DNA from 4 places in the Streptomyces sp. NPDC006655 genome. Region 3 is predicted to be linked to each of the others. Evidence: riboswitches for the same ligand, from Rfam matches in the RefSeq annotation. Region 3 holds a riboswitch; each other region holds the start of a gene.

What was found. Region 3 has a riboswitch for cyclic di-AMP ahead of AB0958_RS11805 (transglycosylase SLT domain-containing protein). Riboswitches for the same ligand answer to the same signal wherever they lie in the genome.
Region 1: linked by a shared signal. The riboswitch ahead of AB0958_RS17715 (M23 family metallopeptidase) and the one ahead of AB0958_RS11805 (transglycosylase SLT domain-containing protein) in region 3 are both predicted to bind cyclic di-AMP.
Region 2: linked by a shared signal. The riboswitch ahead of AB0958_RS29960 (LysM peptidoglycan-binding domain-containing M23 family metallopeptidase) and the one ahead of AB0958_RS11805 (transglycosylase SLT domain-containing protein) in region 3 are both predicted to bind cyclic di-AMP.
Region 4: linked by a shared signal. The riboswitch ahead of AB0958_RS10790 (transglycosylase family protein) and the one ahead of AB0958_RS11805 (transglycosylase SLT domain-containing protein) in region 3 are both predicted to bind cyclic di-AMP.

What each region holds. Positions count from the first base shown of each region.
Region 1 covers NZ_JBEYJU010000027.1:3,367-8,917, reverse strand. Annotated here, with positions in the region: gene AB0958_RS17730 (GNAT family N-acetyltransferase) at 1-579, opposite strand, end outside; gene AB0958_RS17725 (HPr family phosphocarrier protein) at 756-1,037, shown strand; gene AB0958_RS17720 (GntR family transcriptional regulator) at 1,309-2,004, opposite strand; gene AB0958_RS17715 (M23 family metallopeptidase) at 2,197-2,952, opposite strand; cyclic di-AMP (ydaO/yuaA leader) riboswitch at 2,965-3,128, opposite strand; gene AB0958_RS17710 (pitrilysin family protein) at 3,320-4,708, opposite strand; gene AB0958_RS17705 (pitrilysin family protein) at 4,705-5,551, opposite strand, start outside.
Region 2 covers NZ_JBEYJU010000063.1:864-6,414, forward strand. Annotated here, with positions in the region: gene AB0958_RS29950 (tyrosine-protein phosphatase) at 1-79, opposite strand, end outside; gene AB0958_RS29955 (alpha-galactosidase) at 255-2,339, shown strand; cyclic di-AMP (ydaO/yuaA leader) riboswitch at 2,646-2,807, shown strand; gene AB0958_RS29960 (LysM peptidoglycan-binding domain-containing M23 family metallopeptidase) at 2,812-3,774, shown strand; gene AB0958_RS29965 (SGNH/GDSL hydrolase family protein) at 3,995-4,780, shown strand; gene AB0958_RS29970 (TetR/AcrR family transcriptional regulator) at 4,832-5,434, opposite strand; gene AB0958_RS29975 (N-acetyltransferase family protein) at 5,477-5,551, opposite strand, start outside.
Region 3 covers NZ_JBEYJU010000015.1:60,823-66,373, forward strand. Annotated here, with positions in the region: gene AB0958_RS11800 (HAD family hydrolase) at 101-907, shown strand; gene AB0958_RS11805 (transglycosylase SLT domain-containing protein) at 923-1,405, opposite strand; cyclic di-AMP (ydaO/yuaA leader) riboswitch at 1,409-1,605, opposite strand; gene AB0958_RS11810 (polyprenyl synthetase family protein) at 2,349-3,359, shown strand; gene AB0958_RS11815 (DUF2092 domain-containing protein) at 3,767-5,023, shown strand; gene AB0958_RS11820 (ABC transporter ATP-binding protein) at 5,087-5,551, shown strand, end outside.
Region 4 covers NZ_JBEYJU010000013.1:114,290-119,840, forward strand. Annotated here, with positions in the region: gene AB0958_RS10775 (nucleoside triphosphate pyrophosphohydrolase) at 1-76, shown strand, start outside; gene AB0958_RS10780 (cytochrome P450) at 80-1,351, shown strand; gene AB0958_RS10785 (transglycosylase family protein) at 1,521-2,525, shown strand; cyclic di-AMP (ydaO/yuaA leader) riboswitch at 2,723-2,927, shown strand; gene AB0958_RS10790 (transglycosylase family protein) at 2,931-3,641, shown strand; gene eno (phosphopyruvate hydratase) at 3,928-5,214, shown strand; gene AB0958_RS10800 (septum formation initiator family protein) at 5,322-5,551, shown strand, end outside.

The DNA of each region.
Region 1 (5,551 bases), on a different contig from region 3:
CGAGCGGTCCGTGGGCTCCAGGCCGAACTCCAGGCGGACGACGCCGTCCTCGAAGCTGCGCTTCTGGGTGTAGCCGGCGTCCGTGAACACCTTGATCATCCTGCTGTTGGCGGGCAGCACCTCGGCGGCGAACCGGCGGATCCCGCGCTCGCGCGCGACGGCGGCGATGTGCTCCAGGAGCGCGGAGGCGACCCCGCGGCCCTGATGGGCGTCCTGGACGAGGAAGGCGACCTCGGCCTCGTCGGCGGGGGCGGAGGCGGGCGTGCCGTCGGCGCCAATGCGGTCATAGCGTACGGTTGCGATGAACTCGCCGCCGATGGTGGCCGCGAGTCCCACCCTGTCCACAAAGTCGTGGTGAGTGAAGCGGTGGACGTCCTTGGCGGAGAGTCTGGGGTAGGGCGCGAAGAAGCGGTAGTACTTCGACTCGTCCGAGACCTGCTCGTAGAAGCTGACCAGGCGGTCGGCGTCATCAACGGTGATGGGCCGGATGCGCGCGGTACCACCGTCGCGCAGCACCACGTCCGCCTCCCAGTGGGCGGGGTACTCGTGCCGGTCCTGCCGGTCCGCCGGGGTCTGCATGGGCCCCAGAGTACGGCTCGCGTCCGACAACGGCGCGAGGCAGTCTGTGGAGGACGGAAGCCGGACCGAGGCCGCGGTCCGGCGACACACCCGAAGGGACTCAGGTCCGCTCCGGGGATGCTTCACGATATGGAAAACTGGTCTAGACAACCCTGAACACCGAAGGGCAGCATCACATGGCTGAGCGCCGCGTCAACGTCGGCTGGGCCGAGGGCCTCCACGCCCGCCCCGCTTCCATCTTCGTCCGAGCCGCCACGGCCACAGGCGTCCCGGTCACGATCGCCAAGGCCGGGGGCAACCCCGTCAACGCGGCCTCCATGCTGGCGGTCCTGGGACTGGGCGCCCAGGGCGGCGAGGAGATCGTCCTCGCCTCCGACGCCGAGGGCGCGGACGCCGCCCTCGACCGCCTGGCGAAGCTGGTCGCCGAGGGCCTCGAGGAACTCCCCGAGACCGTCTGAGCACCGCAGCGCCCGCACGACCGGGGCCGCGCCACCCCTCCGGGGGCCGGCGCGGCCCCGCCCTTTTTCGCGCACGAAAGACACGCAGCCGGAATCAGCGGCACGCTTGAACAAGTGCGCGCCGCAATACGGGCGCGCTCGGCAGCGGCACCGGTAAACGTAAATAAGGGCACGCCTCGGAACGGGCACGCCTGGATAAAGGGCACAGCTGGATACGGGCACCGAAAAAACGGCCCCCGCGAATAGCACCTCTTTGTATACGGCGCCCGTGTTAATGCCGCACGCCCGACATGTTTACGGGATGTTGCGAAGTCCTCACAGGGTTCGCCCGTTCGGCGGCGCCGGGAAACCGGAGCCGGTGGAAGGCCGTGGAGCGCTCGGTGTGCAGCGCCGTCACCGCCCGGGCGCGCTCCCCGTCCCCGCGCGCCACCGCGTCCACGATCGCGCCGTGCTCCGCCCAGGACTCCACCGGGCTGACGGGCGCCTCCACCGTGTACATCCAGGCGATCTTGTGCCGCAACTGGGTGAGCGTCGCCGTCAGGGCGTGGCTGGCGGAGGCCTGGGCGAGCGTCTCGTGGAACCAGCCGCCCAGCGAGCGCAGGTCGTCGCTGTTGCCGGTCCTGGCCCGCTCCTGCCCCAGCCTGACCAGCCCGCGCAGCACCTTCAGGTGGGCCTCGGTGCGGCGCTGGGCGGCCCGCAGGGCGCCGAGCGGCTCCAGGAGCAGGCGCATCTCCAGCAGGTCGGCGGCCTCCTGCTCGGTCGGTTCGGCCACGCAAGCGCCCGCGTGCCGGCGGGTCACGACGAAGCCCTCGGCCTCCAGGGTGCGCAGCGCCTCGCGGACCGGGACGCGCGAGACGCCGTAGCGGCGGGCCAGGAGTTCCTCGGTGAGCCGGCTGCCGCGCTCGTGGACACCCGCGACGATGTCGTCCCGGATCGCCGTGCATACCGAGTGCGCCGGAATGCGCATGTCCGACCTCCGCCTTAATCCCCGTGAAACGCCGCCGAGTGACGCCGGTTCCGTGACTCTATTGCAATGCGCGGGAATTTCCGACGGGGGGCCGGAATCCATGAGTATTTTTTGGACAGCGGGGGCGCGAAAACGGCGAAAGCCCCGGCCGGCTGCCGGGGCTTCGCAGGATGTCACCGAAAAGGACGGACGTCAGACGTTCACACCGTGCTTGCGGAGGTAGGCGACCGGGTCGACGTCGGAGCCGTACTCCGCGGTCGTACGGGCCTCGAAGTGGAGGTGGGGGCCGGTGGTGTTGCCGGTGGACCCGGAGAGGCCGATCTGCTGGCCCGGGGTCACCTGCTGCCCCACCGAGACACCGATGGACGACAGGTGGCCGTACTGGGTGTACATGCCGTCGGCCATCTTGATGACGATCTGGTTGCCGTACGCCCCGCCCCAGCCGGTGGAGACGACCGTGCCGGTGCCCACCGCGTGCACGACCGTGCCGGCGGCGGCGTGGAAGTCGATGCCGGTGTGGGAGCCGGAGGACCACAGGGAGCCGCCGGTCTTGTAGCCGGTGGAGACGTACGAGTCGCTGATCGGCGCGACGAAGGCGTTGAGGCGCTTGCGCTCGGCCTCCCGCGCGGCCCGTGCCTTGGCCTCGCGCTCCTTCTCGGCCCGCGCCGCGGCCTTCTCGCGCGCGGCCTGTTCGGCCGCCTTGCGCTCGGCCACCGCCTGCTGCGCGGCAGCCTGGGCGTCGACGTGCTCGGCGACCGAGTCGCTGACCGTGATGACCGGGGTGAGACCGGTCTGCTCGACGCTGTTCTCGGCGGCGAGCGCCGGGGCGGCGGAGACGGTGCCGATGACGCCGGTGGTGGTGAGGGCCGCGATGCCGGCGGCCTGCGCGGTGGTGCGCTTCACCCGGCCGGGACGACGGTGCTTCCCGGAGGCGCACATGAACGCCATGTAGAGGCTGGTCCTTTCCTTCCCTCTCGCCTACCGGGTTAGCTGACGGGTTCGGAGCAGGAAGGTCTCCTACGGACCCCCTCGCGACACGCGCGGGCGCCCGATTCACCCCAGGGACTGCGTGGGTCCCCGGCTCCCCTGGCTCGCGCCGTACGGGGACTCGGCGATGGCTGTCCGGTGCCGCGGGTGCGGCGCGGTGCCTGACGGACAGCCCGAAGGAACCTACGGCGGCGTTCTTTCAAGACTCAAACCGATCGCGGCTTTTGTAGCGCATCCCACAGGGCAGACAGGCAACCTCCGCCCCAATTCGGACATACGAGAGCCCTGGTGGCCGACGGCCGCCAGGGCTCCGCACGCGTGCGTGGAGCTACTCCGCCGCGACGACGGTCACTTCGCCGATGCCGAGGGCCTCGACGGGTTCCCTGATCTGCGCCGCGTCGCCGACGAGGACCGTCACCAGGCGGTCCACCGGGAAGGCGTTCACGACCGCCGCGGTGGCCTCCACGGTGCCGGTGGCGGCCAGTTGCCGGTAGAGCGTGGCCTGGAAGTCGTCGGGCAGGTGCTGCTCGACCTGGTCGGCGAGGGTGCCTGCGACGGCCGCCGCCGTCTCGTACTTGAGCGGCGCCACACCGACGAGGTTCTGCACGGCGACGTCGCGCTCGGCGTCGGTGAGGCCCTCGGCGGCGAGGGTGCGCAGCACCGTCCACAGGTCGTCGAGGGCGGGCCCGGTGTTCGGGGTGTCCACGGAACCGCTGATGGCCAGCAGGGAGGCACCGGTGCCGTCGGGGGCGGAGCGCAGCACCTGCCCGAAGGAGCGGACGCCGTACGTGTAGCCCTTCTCCTCGCGCAGCACGCGGTCCAGGCGCGAGGTGAGGGTGCCGCCCAGGCAGTAGGTGCCGAGCACCTGGGCGGGCCAGACCCGGTCGTGCCGGTCCGGGCCGACGCGGCCGATGAGCAGCTGGGTCTGGACGGCACCGGGGCGGTCCACGACGACGACCCGTCCGGTGTCGTCGGCGGTCACCGGCGGCACCGGCCGGGGCTCGGCGGTGGAGCCGGTCCAGGCGCCCAGGGTGTCGCCGAGCAGCGCGTCCAGGTCGATGCCGGTCAGGTCGCCGACGACGACCGCGGTGGCGGTGACGGGGCGTACGTGGCGGTCGTAGAACGCTCGTACGGCGGCGGCGTCGATCTTCTCGACGGTGTCCTCGGTGCCCTGGCGCGGGCGGGACATCCGCGCGGTCGCCGGAAACAGCTCCTTGTAGAGCTGCTTGGCGGCCCGGCGGCTGGGGTTGGCCAGCTCGTGCGGGATCTCGTCGAGACGGTTGCGGACCAGCCGCTCGACCTCGCTGTCGGCGAAGGCGGGCGCCCTGAGGGCGTCGGAGAGCAGTCCGAGGCCCTTGGCGAGACGGGAGGCCGGGACCTCCAGGCTGATGCGGACGCCGGGGTGGTCGGCGTGCGCGTCGAGGGTCGCCCCGGCCCGCTCCAGCTCGGCGGCGTAGTCCTCGGCGGAATGCCGGTCGGTGCCCTCGGAGAAGGCCCGCGCCATGATCGTGGCGACACCGTCCAGGCCGGCCGGTTCGGCGTCCAGAGGCGCGTCCAGGAGCACCTCCACGGCGACGACCTGCTGGCCGGGGCGGTGGCAGCGGAGCACGGTCAGGCCGTTGTCCAGGGTGGTGCGCTCGGGGGCGGGGAAGGCCCACGGCCTGGCCTCGCCCGGCTGCGGCTGGGGATGGAAGTCCATGCTGGCGAGCTCGGTCACTTGGCCGTCTCCTCATCGTTGTCGCCGGCCTCGACCGTGGCCTCGGCCTCGGGGTCCTCGGGCACGTCGGCGTCCTCGACCGCCTCCGGGGACTTGGGCTCGTAGACGAGCACCGCGCGGTTGTCGGGGCGCAGCCGGGCCTTGGCGACCTCCTGGACCTCCTCGGGGGTGATCTGGAGGACGCGCTGGACGGCGGTCAGGGCGAGCTGCGGGTCGCCGAACAGGACGGCGAACCGGCACAGTTCGTCGGCGCGGCCGGCCACGGTGCCGAGCCGGTCCAGCCACTCGCGCTCCAACTGGGCCTGGGCGCGCTCCATCTCCTCGGGCGTGGGGCCCTCCTCGGCGAACCGGGCGAGCTCCTCGTCGATGGCGGCCTCGATGACCGGCACCTCGACGTCACCGGAGGTCTTCACGTCCAGCCAGCCCAGGGACGGCGCGCCGGCGAGCCGCAGCAGGCCGAAGCCGGCCGCGACGGCCGTGCGGTCGCGTCGCACCAGGCGGTTGTAGAGGCGGGAGGACTCACCGCCGCCGAGGACGGTCAGGGCCAGGTCGGCCGCGTCGGACGCGCGCGTGCCGTCCTCGGGGAGCCGGTACGCGGCCATCAGCGCCCGCGCGGGTACCTCCTCGACGACGACCTCGCGCAGCTGCCCGCCCATGATCTCGGGCAGCGCGCCGTCGCGCGGGGTGGGCTTGCCGTCGTGCGCCGGGATGGAACCGAAGTACTTCTCGATCCAGGCGAGCGTCTGCTGCGGGTCGATGTCGCCGACGACCGACAGGACGGCGTTGTTGGGCGCGTAGTAGGTGCGGAAGAACGCGCGGGCGTCCTCCAGGGTGGCCGCGTCC
Region 2 (5,551 bases), on a different contig from region 3:
CGGTCGGCAGGCCGCCCACGTCACGGAAGTTGCGCACACCGGCCAGCTCGGGCTCGGTGGACGGGACCTGCTGCGTCACGGGGGCTCCTCCCGGCCGGCCCCGTCGGCGCGGCTCGTCGACGGGCACTGCGTCGACCATACGACATCGGTTTCCACAGGCAATGAGTTGTCCACAGACGTTGCCTCCGGGGCCTGCGGCCCTTGATGATGTTGGGGCTTGAGCGGATCTGTTGGCACCTGTGTGAGGTTTCTCGATGGTGGACATCGCCGAAAACGGTCGTACCTGGCTCCTGTCGGGCCCCGGCAGCAGCTACGCGCTGCATCTGACGGAGGCCGGCGAACTGCTTCACCTGCATTGGGGGCCCCGCATCCGGCTCGCCGACGCCGAGTCCCTCAGCCCCCGGGTGCTGCCCGGCTACTGGCCCTTCGAGTCCCCGCTCGACGGCCGTGAGGAGTACCCCGTCGAGGGCGGCCCCCGCTTCGTACGCCCCGCGCTGTCGGTGCGCACTGAAGAGCGCCGCGGCACGGAGTGGGCCTTCGAGTCGTACGAGACGGCGGGCGACGCCGGCGACGAGGAACTGCGCCTGCGCTTCCGGGACGACGGGATCGTGATCACCCTGCACTACCGGATGCGCGGCGACGTCGTCGAGCGCTGGGTGACCGTCGGCAACGAGGGGCACGCGCCCGTGGAACTGCTGCGCGCCGACGCGGCGACCTGGACGCTGCCCGACCGCGAGGGCTGGCGGCTCTCCCAGCTGCACGGCCGCTGGGCCGCCGAGTCCCGGCTGGTCAGCACCCCGCTCACATACGGCGAGAAGGTCATCGGCAGCCGTCGCGGCCACACCGGCCACCAGCACCTGCCCTGGGTCGCCCTGGACACCGACGCCACCGAGGACCACGGGGAGGTCTGGGGCTGCGCCCTCGGCTGGTCCGGGTCCTGGCGGATCGCCGTCGCCCAGCTCCCCGACGCGCGCGTGCAGATCACCGGCGGCGCCGGCTACGACGACTCGGGCCTGCTGATGCTGGCCGAGGGCGAGTCGTACACCAGTCCCGTGTTCGCGGCCCTGTGGTCCGACGGCGGCTTCGGCGGGGCGAGCCGTGCCTGGCACGCCTACCAGCGGGCGCACGTCATCCCCGACGCGGACCGGGACCGGCCGGTGCTGTTCAACTCGTGGGAGGCGACCACCTTCGACATCTCCGAGGAGCAGCAGGCCACCCTCGCCCGGCGGGCCGCCGCGATCGGCGTCGAGCTGTTCGTGGTGGACGACGGCTGGTTCGGCGCCCGCACCTCCGACCGCGCCGGCCTCGGCGACTGGACGCCCAACCCGGACCGGTTCCCGAAGGGTCTGGGGCCCCTCGCCGAGTACGTGCACGCGCTCGGCATGCAGTTCGGCATCTGGGTCGAGCCCGAGATGGTCAACCCGGACAGCGAGCTGTACCGGGCGCACCCCGACTGGGTGCAGTACCAGCAGGGCCGGAAGCGGACGGAGCTGCGCAACCAGCTCGTCCTCAACCTCGCCCGCGAGGACGTCCGGGAGTACCTCTGGGAGCAGCTCGACGCCCTGCTGTCCAGCGCGCCCATCGACTACGTCAAGTGGGACTTCAACCGCTGCTTCACCGACGCGGGCTGGCCGGGCGAGCCCTACCCGCAGCGCCTGTGGGTGGACCACGTGCGCGGTCTGTACGCCCTGCTCGACCGGATCCGCGCGGCCCACCCGGACGTCGCCATCGAGTCCTGCTCCGGCGGCGGCGGCCGGATCGACCTCGGCATCATGAGCCGTACCGACGAGGTGTGGACCTCCGACAACACGGACCCGCTGGACCGGCTCGCCATCCAGCACGGCTTCAGTCAGATCCACCCCGCCCGGGTGATGTCCGCCTGGGTCACCGACAGTCCGAACCACCAGCTCAACGGCCGGGTCAGCTCGCTGCGTTTCCGGTTCGTCAGCTCCATGGCCGGGGCGCTCGGGGTCGGCGGCGACCTCTCGAAGTGGACCGAGGAGGAACTCTCCGAGGCCGGCCACTGGGTGGAGCTCTACAAGGAGATCCGGCCGCTGGTGCAGCGCGGCGAGCAGTTCCGGCTGCGGCCGCCGGCCGGCGGACTCAGTGCGGTGCAGTACACGCTCGGCGACGAGACCGCCGTCCTCGCCTGGCTCCAGGCGCAGAGCTACGGCGAGCCGGTGCCGGCGCTCCGGCTCAAGGGTCTCGACCCGGAGGCGTCGTACGAATGCCGCGAAACGGGCGAAGTGCACCGAGGGGCCGTCCTGTTGCACCACGGGCTGCACGCGGGGCTCAAGGGCGACCTGGATGCCACGGTCATCCGACTCCGCCGCATCTGATCCTTCTGTCCGAATTGGCGCTTTAATTGCAACTCGCTCTGGAATATGGGGACGTGGCGTGACGTGCGTGAGGAGCGTCATATTCGTGACCGACCGTCGCGCGTCATGTCCACGTAATGGAGGCGCTTCGCAAGGGATTTACGGGACCGGGAAAGGTCGGAATTCACGGAGGGTGACCGGGAATTCCGGTAACGGATCAAGCGGAACCGGGAGGGCGGGAACCGTTCGCTTGTCCGGGTGCGTCCTGCTCGCTTACGTTCGCCACGCATCCGGACGGAACGCCGAATCCTGCCGCCGCCCGGAGTCCCCACACACTCACCCGTGCCCGGCAGGAGCGGGGGACCCACCAGGCAAGACCGCCTGTTCCGGTTCCCGGGACAGGCCAGGGGTGCAGTCACGCCTTCCGGCGTGGCCGGGCAGCTCCAGCCCGAACCCGACAGCTCACCTCGCAGGCGCCGGAGAGGAACGCGCCATGCCCGCGAGGGGTAAGCACCGCCGCCCGAAGACCCAGCGTCTCACCCGTTCGATGGCCGTCGCTGGAACCGGCGGCGCCGCGCTGGCCCTGCCGCTCATGGGGGCCACCGGCGCCCACGCGGCCACCGCGCAGTCCGTCTCCGCGAAGGCCCCGCAGTCGCTGCCGGCCGTCGCCGAGGCGGCGCCGGAGAAGGCGACCGTGCGGACGTCCGCCGCCGGGCTTTCCGCGCAGCGCACGTACACCGTGGTGCCCGGCGACTGCCTCTCGGAGATCGCGCGTGACCAGCACATCAGCGGGGGCTGGCACCGGCTCTACGCCGACAACCGGCGGGCCGTCGGCGACAACCCCTCGCTGATCCACCCCGGCCTCGAACTCGGGCTCGGTGGCCGCGGCGCCACGACGACTGGTGCCACGACGACCGGTGCCACGACGACCGGTGCCGCGGACTCCGGAGCCCGGCCCGAGGCGCAGTCCTCCACCTCGTCCTCTGCGGCCACCCCGTCCGTGCCGTCCACCCCGTCCACCCCGGACGCCTCGACGGCGGCCGCCTCCGGGTACGTCCTCCCGGTCAGCGGCGCCACCGTCGGCACCGGCTACCACGTGCCGGGCTCCATGTGGTCCAGCGGGTACCACACCGGCGTCGACTTCGTCGTGCCCACCGGCACCCCCGTCAAGGCCGTCGGCGCGGGCACGGTCGTCACGGCCGGCTGGGGCGGCGCCTACGGCAACCAGGTCGTCATCCGGCTCGCCGACGGTCACTACGCGCAGTACGGCCACCTCTCCGCGCTCTCCGTCTCGGTCGGCCAGACCGTGACCGCGGGCCAGCAGGTCGGCCTCTCCGGCGCGACCGGCAACGTGACCGGCCCGCACCTGCACTTCGAGATCCGTACCACCCCCGACTACGGCTCGGACGTGGACCCGGTCGCCTACCTCCGCTCGAAGGGCCTCGCCGTCGGCTGAGGGGCCCCACCGGTCCGACACGCACTCCGAGGGCCGGACCCACGAGTCCGGGGATCATCCCGTCAACGTCGCTGACCAGGCCCTTATTCCTGGCTTGGCACAGTATTTAAAAGTGTCTTATCTCACCGATCGTCAACCCCTTATTACGGTCGCGTAGGTCACAGTCAAAGGTGAATCATGATCCGATGTGGCAGACGATTCGAAGAGTGACAACGCATCAGTGATCGGGTCGTACGTGGCGCTGGGGGACAGCTTCAGCGAGGGCGTCGGCGACCCGGGCCCCGACGGGTCGTTCGTCGGCTGGGCCGACCGGTTCGCGGTACTGCTGTCGGACCGGCGCCCCGAGGGCGACTTCGAGTACACCAACCTCGCCGTACGCGGGAAACTGCTCGACCAGATCGTGGCGGACCAGGTGCCCAAGGCCCTGGAACTCGCCCCGGACCTGGTCTCCTTCTGCGCCGGCGGCAACGACATCATCCGCCCCGGCACGGACCCGGACGAGGTGGCCGAGCGGTTCGAGCGGGCCGTGGTCCGGCTGACCGGGGCCATCGGTACGGTCATGGTGACCACCGGCTTCGACACCCGTAACGTGCCCGTCCTCAAACACCTGCGCGGCAAGATCGCCACCTACAACGGTCATGTGCGGGCGATCGCCGACCGGTACGGCTGCCCGGTGCTGGACCTGTGGTCCCTGAAGACCGTGCAGGACCGGCGGGCCTGGGACGACGACCGGCTGCACCTCTCTCCCGAGGGGCACACGCGCGTGGCGCTGCGGGCCGGTCAGGTGCTCGGCGTCGAGATCCCCGCGGACCCCGACCAGCCCTGGCCGCCGCTGCCGCCCCGCGGCACCCTCGAGATCCGTCGCGACGACGTGCACTGGGCCCGCGAGTACCTGGTCCCGTGGATCGGGCGACGGCTGCGCGGCGAGTCCTCGGGCGACCACGTCATGGCCAAGGGCGCGCTCTCGCCGGACGACATCAAGATGCGGATCGCCTCCGTGGCCTGAGGCGTGCGCCCGCGCGGCGGGCAAGGAGACGGCGGCTCTGGGGGGCCGCCCTCACCGCCCCGCGGGCAGCCCCAGTTCACGGGCCAGCGCCTCGTCGGCCCACTCCTGCGCTCGGGAGCGCGGTACGGCGCCCGGGTAGGAGGTGAGCTGGACGGCGAGCCCGTCGAGCAGGGCCGTCAGCCGCAGGGCCGAGGCCATCGGGTCGGGGCACCGGAACTCACCGGCGGCCACCCCTTCGGCGATGACCTCGGCGAGCGCGGCCTTCCACTCCTGGTCCAGACTCCTGGTCACGTCCCGCAGAGCGGGTTCGCGCAGTGCCGCCGCCCAGCCCTCGATCCACAGCCGCCACCCCTTGGCCTGCCCGGTCGGCGCGTACCAGCGCACCGCCGCCCGCAGCCGGCGCAGCGCCGACGTCCGGCGGCCGAGCAGCCGGCGCAGATGTGCGAGATCGCCCTCGGCGGCATGGGTGAAGGCGGCGGCGACCAGCTTCTCCTTGGTCGAGAAGTGGTACAGCACCAGAGCGTTGCTCACGCCGAGAGCCGACGCGACATCGGCGATCCGCACCGCCGCCACGCCCCGCGCCTCGATCTGCTCGACGGCGGCCCGCAGCAGCTCCTCGCGCCGCTCGGCCACACTCAACCGCACTCTCGCCACGCGGTCACCCTAATCGGTCGTCCCACCACCCGCGTCGCGGTCTCAGGACAGCGGCAGCCGCATGAGCGTCAGGTCCAGCCAGCGGCCGAACTTGGTGCCCACCTCCCGGACCGTGCC
Region 3 (5,551 bases):
CCGTCCCTACTGACGGCGCATCATCACCGAAGCGGCGGGCGCCACTTGAGGCCGAAACGCACACTGAGTCCCAGGGGCGTGCTGTCCGTATTCTCTGATCATGGTCGCACCTTCCCCGTACTCTCTGATCGCCACCGACCTGGACGGCACGCTGCTGCGTGCCGACGACACCCTGTCGGACCGGTCGCTCGCCGCCCTGGCGCGGGCCGGCCGGGCCGGCGCCACGCACCTGGTGGTGACCGGCCGCCCCGCGCCGAGAGTGCGCCCGCTCCTCGACGACCTCGGCTGCACGGGGCTCGCGGTCTGCGGCCAGGGCGCACAGGTGTACGACGCCGGCACGCACCGTCTGCTGTGGTCGGTCACCCTGGACCGGGAACTGGCGGAGACCGCGCTCGGCAAGATCGAGGCCGAGGTCGGCCAGGTGTACGCGGCGGTCGACCAGGACGGCGTGGACGGGCTCACGCTCATCGAACCGGGCTACCTGATGCCCCACCCCACGCTGCCCGCGCTGCGCGTGGACCGGCGTGACGACCTGTGGTGCGCGCCCATCAGCAAGGTGTTGCTGCGCCACCACACCCTGTCCGACGACGAACTGGCGGCGACCGCCCGCGCGGTGGTGGGTTCACTGGCGACGGTCACCATGTCGGGGCCGGGGACGGTGGAGCTCCAGCCGTGCGGGGTGACCAAGGCGACCGGGCTGGCGCTGGCCGCCGACCACCTGGGGCTGTGCCCCGAACGGGCCATCGCCTTCGGTGACATGCCCAACGACGTTCCGATGTTCGACTGGGCGGCCTACGGAGTGGCCATGGCCAACGCTCACCCCGAGCTTCAGGCCAGGGCCGACGAGATCACCACGTCCAACGAGGACGACGGCATCGCCGTCGTCCTCGAGAGGCTCTTCGTCTGATGCGGGGCGCGCCGGTCAGTACGCGCCGTGGACGTTGTCGATCGAGCCGTACCGCGCGGCGGCGTAGTTGCAGGCGGCGGTGATGTTGGCGACCGGGTCGTAGATGTCGAAGGACGTGCCCGCCACGTGGTAGGCGTTGAACGTCGGGTCGATCACCTGGAGCAGGCCCTTGGACGGGATGCCGGCGGCCGCGTTGGAGTCCCAGAGGTTGATGGCCCGCGGGTTGCCGGACGACTCGCGGATCACGTTGCGGTAGATGCCGTTGTACGAGCCCGGGATGCCCTTCTGGGCCATGATCGCGAGCGACTCGCGGATCCAGCCGTCGAGGTTGTTCGGGTACCCGGCGGGCGTCGTCGAGGCCGTGATGGCGGTGGCGGGGGTGGCGGCGGAGGCGTCGGCCGCGCCGATGAGCGAAAGGGCGAGTACGGCGGCGCCGGTACCGACGACGGCGAGCGTGCGGGCGATGCGGGAGCGGCGGGGCTGGGCGGCAGCAGGCATGGCGAAGTTCCTCTCCGTCGCCTGCGAGGTGAGCTGTCGGGTTCGGGCTCGGGGAGTGCCCGGTCGCGTCACCCGAAGGCGTTGCGACTTCACCCCTAGCCGGTCCGGGACGGCGTCCGTCGATGACGGCGCCGCCCGGTCCGGCGACTTACCTGGGTCCCCCGCTCCTGCCGTGCGAATGAACTCGTCGATGGGTTAGGACGGGCGGCGGCAGGATTCGGCGTCCGCCCGGCGAGCGGGAACGTATGCGAGAGCACATGTCCGGAACAAGGGGTGGATTCACACAACAAACCGATTGACCTTGATCTGAGGCGTATGAGGCACTTGATCCTTTGCGGTCGCCAAGCCTCAACTGGCGCACAGGGAAAGGCGGGGGAGAGTGACTGGCGGCATGAGGGGCATAGGTGCGCGAGTGACCTACTTCACGAAACCGCAATCACGGCAAAAGGGGCATGAGGGATTAGCTGAGTGCGCCCGTGTCGCTCTGGATTTCAGAGATTGTCCCAATTGTCTTACTGAGCGGAATTAGGGCTCTGGGGTGCTAATAGGCCATTAGGGCACCATTAGTCTTTTTTGCTCCGCGGATTGACGGCCGGCCGGGCCAAGGCCGCGCGGGGCGCCACGAATTGCCGAGCGGTGACGTGGGTGCTCCTGGTCACCAGGAGAGGGTGCGTCCAGGTGGGTGACATCGGCCGGGTGATGGTTCAGGGAGTGGCGTATGCCCCGTTTCGGTACAAGAGGCTGCTGATCCTTCCAAGTCGGTAGATGTCACGTCATATCATATGATCAAAAACATACCGGTCGTGATCCGATGGCGCCCGGGGTGTAACCGTGGGCGCCATCGGTGATCGAAACCTGACCGGATACGCTGACTTGAGTGATGGCAGCGACCTATCGACAAACCGTGTAATCGCCAGTGGACACCAGCAGACAGGAGACCCTCGTGACCGTCGTCGGGCCGTTCGGGCTGAACGTGCGGGACCAGGCTCTGGAAGCCGATGTCCAGGCTGGATTGGCGGCTGTCGAGGAAGGCCTGCTAGAGGCCACCAAGAGCGAGGTCCCCTTCATCACGGAGGCCGCGCAGCACCTCGTACGGGCCGGCGGCAAGCGGTTCCGGCCGCTGCTGGTGATGCTCGCCGCGCAGTTCGGCGACCCCTACGCACCGGGTGTCGTGCCGTCGGCCGTCGGTGTCGAGCTGACCCACCTCGCCACCCTGTACCACGACGACGTCATGGACGAGGCCTCCGTGCGGCGCGGTGTGGACAGCGCCAACACCCGCTGGGGCAACTCCGTCGCCGTCCTCACCGGCGACTTCCTGTTCGCGCGCGCCTCGCAGATCCTCGCCGACCTCGGGCCCGAGGCGGTCCGCGTCCAGGCCCTCGCGTTCGAGCGGCTGGTGACCGGCCAGATCCTGGAGACGGCGGGGCCTTCCGACGGGCGCGACCCGGTCGACCACTACCTCGACGTCCTCGGCGGCAAGACGGGCTCGCTGGTGGCGGTCTCCTGCCGTTTCGGCGCGATGATGTCCGGCGCCGACGAGACGGTCGTGGACGTCCTCACCCAGTACGGCGAACGACTCGGAGTCGCCTTCCAGCTCGCCGACGACGTCCTCGACATCGCCTCCGACTCGCACGAGTCCGGCAAGACCCCGGGCACGGACCTCCGCGAGGGTGTTCCCACCCTCCCCGTGCTGCGGCTGCGGGAGCGGGCGGCCCGGCTGGGGCTGGCCGAGGACATCGCGCTGTGCGAGCTGCTGGACTCCGACCTCACGGACGACGCCCGGCACGCGCAGGCGCTCGCCGCGCTGCGGGTGAACCCGGCACTGGAGGAGGCGCGCCGGGACGCCGTCCGGTACGCCGAGGAGGCGCGGGCCGCGCTCGCACCGCTGCCCGACTGCGGCCCGAAGTCGACGCTGATCGAGCTGTGCGACGCGGTGGTGCACCGGGCCGGCTAAGCCCGGCACCCTTCGGCCTGTGCGGACCCTTCGGCCTGTGCGGACCCTTCGGCCTGTGCGGACCCTTCGGCCCGTGTGGACCCTTCGGTTCTGCCCGTGGACCGGGCCTGCCCGAGACCCGACGGCACCTGTCACCGCCTGCCACCCCCTGGGCCGCACCGGTCTCCGGCATCCCGCAGGGGGCGTCCGCACCGTTCGACCCCTACGGGTCGGTGGAGGCGTCGGCCCCCTCATGTCATACCGCAGTCGTACGCGGAGTTGGCTCCCCGGTCTGACGCCTGAACGCCTCCGATTTGGTGAGATGGAAACCACGGAAATCACCACCGCTCACCGATTCGGGTGAGAATGGCGGCTCAGGGTGGGACACGTGCGAGACGGCCGCCGCCGACGACGGAGGTAAGGCACACATGGCACCGTACGAATCCGACGACAGCGCGAGGATCGCGCAGGCCGACGACGAGCGGCGCGCCGAGCGGCGGCGCAAGGCCGCGCGGTACGTCGTACCGGCCACGGTGGTGGGGGTGGCCGCGGCCACGATCGGCCTGGTCCCGGCGCTCGCCGACTCCGGTGACCCCAACCTGCCGAAGATCAGCGCGCAGGAACTCATCGACAAGATCGCCAAGTCGGACGTGCAGCAGCTGTCCGGCACTGTGAAGATCAGCACCGACCTCGGTCTGCCCGACCTCGGCGGCCTGGAGAGCAGCCTGATGTCCGGCGCCGCCCAGCGCGGCGGCGACGGCTCCTCCGCCGACCCGACCGCCAAGCTCACCGAGCTGGCCTCTGGCACGCACACCCTGCGTGTGGCCGCCGACGGACCCGAGAGGCAGAAGGTGTCGCTGCTGGAGAGCGGCGCCGAGTACAGCCTCATCCACAACGGCACGGACGTCTGGGGCTACGACAGCAAGTCCGACGAGGTCTACCACTCCACCGTCGCGAACTCCGGCAAGGAGCGGCACGAAGCCCCGGCCACGCCCAAGGACTTCGCCGACGAGGTGCTCAAGTCGGTCGACGACACCACTTCGGTGAAGGTCGACGGCACCGCACAGGTGGCCGGCCGGGACGCCTACCGACTGGTCATCAAGCCCAAGCAGTCCGGTACGACGGTCGGCGCGATCAGCATCGCGGTGGACGCCAAGACCGGAACGCCGCTGAAGTTCACGCTCACCCCGTCGAGCGGCGGCGCGGCCGTCGTGGACGCCGGCTACACCCAGGTCAGCTTCGCGAAGCCGGCCGCGTCGACCTTCGACTTCACCCCGCCCAAGGGCGCCAAGGTCACCGAGGGCGACAAGGCCGGCAGGACCGCCGGATCCGACCGGCACGGCGACGGCGTCGAGAGCGGCAAGCCCACCGGGACGCCCCGCAAGGGTGCCCCCAAGGACCTGGGCAAGGACGGCTTCGACGTCCTCGGCAAGGGCTGGAACTCCATAGCCGTCCTCGACTCCGGCAGCAAGGGCGGCCTGCCCACGGGCTCGGGCTCCGCCTCCGGCAAGGCGGGCGACCTGAGCGGCTTCCTCGGCTCGCTCGGTGACCCGGTCTCCGGGAAGTTCGGCAAGGGCACGGTCTTCTCCACCCGGCTGATCAACGCCCTGATCACGGACAACGGCAAGGTGTACGTCGGCGCGGTGGACAAGGCGGCCCTGGTGAAGGCGGCGAACGCGGGTTAGCCGGGCGCGGCGCGGGAAGCGTACGTATCCGGTGCCGCGAGGCAGGACGAAACGAGGGAGCCGATGGACCGACCGTCCGCCACGGAGCGGGAGCCGGAGGGCCCGGGCGCGGAGGGCGGCACCGCCGAGGCCGACGTCCGGGCGAGCGGGAGCGTCATCGACACCCGCGGCCTCACGAAGCGATACCGCGGCGGACAGCTCGCCGTGGACGGTCTCGACCTGACCGTCCCGGCGGGCAGCGTCTTCGGCTTCCTCGGTCCGAACGGCTCCGGCAAGACCACCACCATCCGCATGCTGATGGGCCTGATCGCACCCACCTCGGGCACGGCCCGCGTCCTGGGCCGCCCGATGCCGGGCGCCTCCCGCGCCGTACTGCCCCAGGTCGGGGCCCTCATCGAGGGCCCGGCGCTGTACGGCTTCCTCTCGGGCCGTGACAACCTGCTCCGGTACGACGCCGCCGATCCGACAGCCGATCCGCGCACCCGGCGTGCACGCGTCGGGGCCGCGCTGGACCGGGTGGGCCTGACG
Region 4 (5,551 bases), on a different contig from region 3:
GGACCCGGAAGCAGCCCTCAGAGCAGCGGCCCGCACGTACCGGGACGCGATCAGGCGGACCGAGGGGCAGGACTGAGGCGTGACCGGCCGGCCCCCTCGGGACACCACCGCCCCGGAACTCTTCACCTGGGAGTTCGCCACCGATCCGTATCCCGCCTACGCCTGGCTCCGCGAGCACGCCCCCGTGCACCGGGCCACCCTGCCCAGCGGGGTGGAGGCCTGGCTGGTCACGCGGTACGGCGACGCCAGGCAGGCGCTCGCCGATCCGCGGCTCAGCAAGAACCCGGCGCATCACGACGAGCCCGCGCACGCCAAGGGCAAGACCGGGATCCCCGGCGAGCGCAAGGCCGAGTTGATGACACACCTGCTGAACATCGACCCGCCGGACCACACCCGGCTGCGGCGGCTGGTCAGCAAGGCGTTCACACCACGTCGGGTGGCCGAGTTCGCGCCCCGGGTGCAGGAGCTGGCGGACGGGCTCATCGACGGCTTCGCGGACCGTGGATCCGCCGACCTCATCCACGAGTTCGCCTTTCCGCTCCCCATCTACGCCATCTGCGATCTGCTCGGCGTCCCCCGCGAGGACCAGGACGACTTCCGGGACTGGGCGGGCATGATGATCCGTCACGGCGGGGGACCCCGCGGCGGTGTCGCGCGGTCCGTGAAGAAGATGCGCGGGTATCTGGCCGAGCTGATCCATCGCAAGCGGGAGGCGCTGCCCGCCGAGCCGGACCCCGCGGAGGACCTGATCTCCGGGCTCATCCGGGCCTCGGACCACGGCGAGCACCTCACCGAGAACGAGGCCGCCGCCATGGCCTTCATCCTGCTGTTCGCAGGTTTCGAGACCACGGTCAACCTCGTGGGCAACGGCACGTACGCCCTGCTCACCCACCCCGAGCAGCGGGCTCGCCTGCAGGACTCCCTGGCCGCGGGAGAGCGTGGCCTCCTGGAGACCGGAGTCGAGGAACTGCTGCGCTTCGACGGGCCGGTGGAGCTGGCCACCTGGCGGTTCGCCACCGAGCCGCTCGTCATCGGCGGGCAGCACATCGGGGCCGGCGACCCGGTCCTCGTCGTACTCGCCGCCGCGGACCGGGACCCGGAGCGGTTCGCCGAACCAGACACGCTCGACCTCTCACGGCGGGACAACCAGCACCTCGGGTACGGCCACGGCATCCACTACTGCCTCGGCGCCCCACTCGCCAGGCTGGAGGGGCAGACCGCGCTCGCCACCCTGTTCACCCGCCTTCCGGACCTGCGACTCGCCGCGGAAGAGCGGGAGTTGCGGTGGCGTGGCGGGCTCATCATGCGCGGGCTGCGGACGCTCCCCGTGGAGTTCACACCTGGTGGGTGAGGGACCCCCACGGACCGAAGGTGACCAGCGCTCAAGTCTGTGATCTTCACGTGATCTGCGCGGCATTAACTTGTGACAAGTGATCGTCTGCCGATACGTTCACCCATCAGCGCGGCGCCCCTGCGGGACCCGTCGCGCAGGTCACCGCTGTCGCTCGAAAGGTTTCCGCATGCTCTCCGGGAACGGTCGTCACCGTCGCCCCCGTCAGGCTCCGGCTCTCCTCGTCGCGGCGGGGGTGACCGGCTCCGCCATCGCCATCCCGCTGCTGGGTGCGGCGAGCGCGAACGCGGCCGACGGCACCACCTGGGACAAGGTGGCCGAGTGCGAGAGCGCCGGCTCCTGGAGCATGGACAGCGGCAACGGCTACTACGGCGGACTGCAGATGTCCCAGGACGACTGGGACAAGTACGGCGGTACGGACTACGCCGCCACGCCCGACCAGGCGAGCCGTTCGCAGCAGATCGCGGTCGCCGAGAAGATACTCGCGGAACAGGGCACCAAGCCCTGGCGGACCTGTGCCCTGCTGGCCGGGCTCTCGTCGGACGACACCTCGGTGAAGGTGGACACGGGCCTCGGCGGATCGGATGGTTCGTCCGGTTCCTCCGGTTCTGTCGACTCGTCCTCCGGGTTGTCGGACTCGTCCTCCGCGAGCGACTCCGGCGACTCGGGCGCGTCGTCCGCGACGAAGGGCTCCGGGGCCGAATCCGCGTCCCCCGCTCCGAGTTCCGGCGCGAGCGACGCTTCCAAGGCGCCCGTTCCCGGCAAGTCCGACGGTGCCGGCAAGGCGGCGGGGTCGACGCCTTCCGCCTCCGCCCCCTCGAAGGCGAGCGAGAACCCGGTGATCCCGGACGCCGGTGACGACTCGGACAATTCATGGCAGACCGGCAGCTCTTGGAGCCTGGTCGACACGGGCGCCGTCAGCGGTGGCGGCAAGCACCGCGGTGACTCGGCGGACGAAACCGTGACAAACGGTCAGAAGGTCGCGTCCGCCGGCCGTCATGCCTCCGCAGACGCCGGCACCTACACCGTCCGCGACGGCGACACCCTCGCCTCCATCGCCGACTCCCTTGGCCTCGACGGCGGGTGGCGCGCGCTCTATGCGGCGAACAAGGCGGACATCGGCACCGACCCGAACGACATCGCCCCCGGTCAGACCCTGAAACTCGACAGCTAAACGGGCCAAAAGCGGCGGGAGTTGACGTCCTGCTTCGGGGCGATTGTCCGTTTTGGTGAAAGTGTGGGATGAGTCTCAGAAGCCCTGATCATCTTTGAAATTCGCCTGATCGTCTGTTTACGGTCAAGGCCGCTCGTCACCACGAGCCCCGGCTGTCGCAACGCCGAGTCCTGCCAGCGGCCGCCCGGGAACAGTCGTCGCGTCAAGCGCCGTAGGCAGGAGCGGGGGACCCAAGGTAAGCGCCGGGTCCGGCAGTTGAGCCCTCAGGGGCCTCACGGCCGAAAGGCCGCCGGAACCGGCTAGGGGTGGAGCCGCGCGTCTCGCGAGAGCGGGCCGTGCGGCCGGGCAACTCAACCGGCCCGAACCCGACAGCTCACCTCGCAGGCGTCGGTGAGGGGATCTTCCATGCTGTTTTCCGGCAAGGGCAAGCACCGTCGTCCGTCCAAGGCCGTCCGCGCCATCGCCGTCGCCGGCGTCACCGGTGCCGCCGTCGCCGCCCCGCTGATGGCAGCCGGCGGAGCCTCCGCCGCCACCGCCTCCGAGTGGGACACCGTCGCCCAGTGCGAGTCCGGCGGCAACTGGTCCATCAACACCGGCAACGGCTACTACGGCGGTCTGCAGTTCTCCGCCTCCACCTGGGCCGCGTACGGCGGCACCGCCTACGCCCCGCAGGCCAACCAGGCCACCAAGGGGCAGCAGATCCAGATCGCCGAGAAGGTCCTCGCCGCCCAGGGCAAGGGCGCCTGGCCGGTCTGCGGCAAGGGCCTGTCCGGCGCCGCCTACACCGGCGGCAGCTCCAGCTCCAGCTCGTCCGGCTCCAGCTCCAGCGGCTCGTCGAGCAGCGGCAGCGCCGGCACGAGCAGCCGTGCGACCGACACCCAGACGGCCTCCCGCTCCGCCGAGCGCCCGGCCGCCAAGAAGACCGTCACCACCCCGACCGGCAAGAAGGTCAAGAAGGGCGACGGCGAGTACAAGGTCGTCAAGGGTGACACCCTCAGCTCGATCGCCGAGAAGCACAAGGTGAAGGGTGGCTGGCAGGCGCTGTTCAAGCTGAACAAGGACATCGTCGACGACGCCGACTTCATCTACCCGGGTCAGCAGCTGCACCTGAAGTAAGGCACCCCCGTCCCCCACGGGCCCCCGCTCCGGCGCGTTTTCCCCCGAACGCGCCGGAGCGGGGTTTCTCTTTGCGGTCGCGCTCCTTGACCCGCTCTTCTCCCGTTCTTCATCGGGACCCCCCTTTGTTCCGCGCATGAACAATGAGTACCGTCAGGGTGTCCACGGGCCGGTCGGTCGACCGGCTGACGGCCCTGGGCCGGTTAGGCTCTAGTCGCAAGGCTGAGCAAGGGCCGACCAGGTCCGCGTGCGCCCCGCACAACCAGCGTCACATCCCAAGAAGGAGATGCTCGTGCCGTCCATCGACGTCGTCGTAGCCCGGGAAATCCTGGACTCCCGAGGCAACCCCACGGTCGAGGTCGAGGTCGGCCTCGACGACGGCAGCACGGGTCGTGCCGCCGTCCCGTCCGGCGCCTCCACCGGCGCCTTCGAGGCCATCGAGCTCCGTGACGGCGACCCCAACCGCTACCTCGGCAAGGGCGTCGAGAAGGCCGTCCTCGCCGTGATCGAGCAGATCGGCCCGGAGCTGGTCGGCTACGACGCCACCGAGCAGCGCCTGATCGACCAGGCGATGTTCGACCTGGACGCCACCGACAACAAGGGCTCGCTCGGCGCCAACGCCATCCTCGGCGTCTCCCTCGCCGTCGCGCACGCCGCCTCCGAGGCGTCCGACCTGCCGCTGTTCCGCTACCTGGGCGGCCCGAACGCGCACCTGCTGCCGGTGCCGATGATGAACATCCTCAACGGCGGCTCGCACGCGGACTCCAACGTGGACATCCAGGAGTTCATGATCGCCCCGATCGGCGCGGAGTCCTTCTCGGAGGCGCTGCGCTGGGGTGCCGAGGTCTACCACACCCTCAAGAAGGTCCTGAAGGCCAAGGGTCTGTCCACCGGCCTCGGCGACGAGGGCGGCTTCGCCCCGAACCTGGAGTCCAACCGCGCCGCGCTGGACCTCATCCTGGAGGCCATCAAGCAGGCCGGTTACGTCCCCGGTGAGCAGATCGCGCTCGCCCTCGACGTCGCCGCGTCCGAGTTCTACAAGGACGGCCGGTACGAGTTCGAGGGCAAGTCCCGCTCGGCCGCCGAGATGACCGAGTACTACGAGGAGCTCGTCGCCGCGTACCCGCTGGTCTCCATCGAGGACCCGCTGTTCGAGGACGACTGGGCCGGCTGGAAGGTCATCACCGACAAGCTCGGCGACAAGGTCCAGCTGGTCGGTGACGACCTGTTCGTCACCAACCCGGAGCGCCTGGCCCGCGGCATCGAGGAGGGCACCGCGAACGCCCTCCTGGTGAAGGTGAACCAGATCGGCTCGCTCACCGAGACCCTGGACGCCGTCGAGCTCGCCCAGCGCAACGGCTTCAAGTGCATGATGTCCCACCGCTCCGGCGAGACCGAGGACGTCACCATCGCCGACCTGGCCGTCGCCACCAACTGCGGCCAGATCAAGACCGGCGCCCCGGCCCGCTCCGAGCGCGTCGCCAAGTACAACCAGCTGCTGCGCATCGAGGAGATCCTCGACGACGCGGCGGTGTACGCCGGCCGCTCCGCGTTCCCCCGTTTCAAGGGCTGAGCCGGTACCGCCTCTCGTGGGTAAGGCTTAGCCAGTCGTACGTACGTCCCCGAACGCGGTCCCGTACCGTGTGCGGGGACGTACGCACGTATCAGGGAGGCGGGGACATGGCCGTGAGGGACCGGGACCGGTTCTCCACCGCGACCAGGCTCAAGCTGCTCGGCGAGCAGACGGCGGCCCGGGTCTACCGCTCCCAGACCAAGCGCCAGGCCCGCCGCTCCCGGCTGACCGGGCGCGCGGCGCTGCTCGCGATCGTGCTGTGCACGATGATCGTGGCGCTCGCCTATCCGATGCGGCAGTACGTCTCGCAGCGCGCCGAGATCGCCGATCAGCAGCG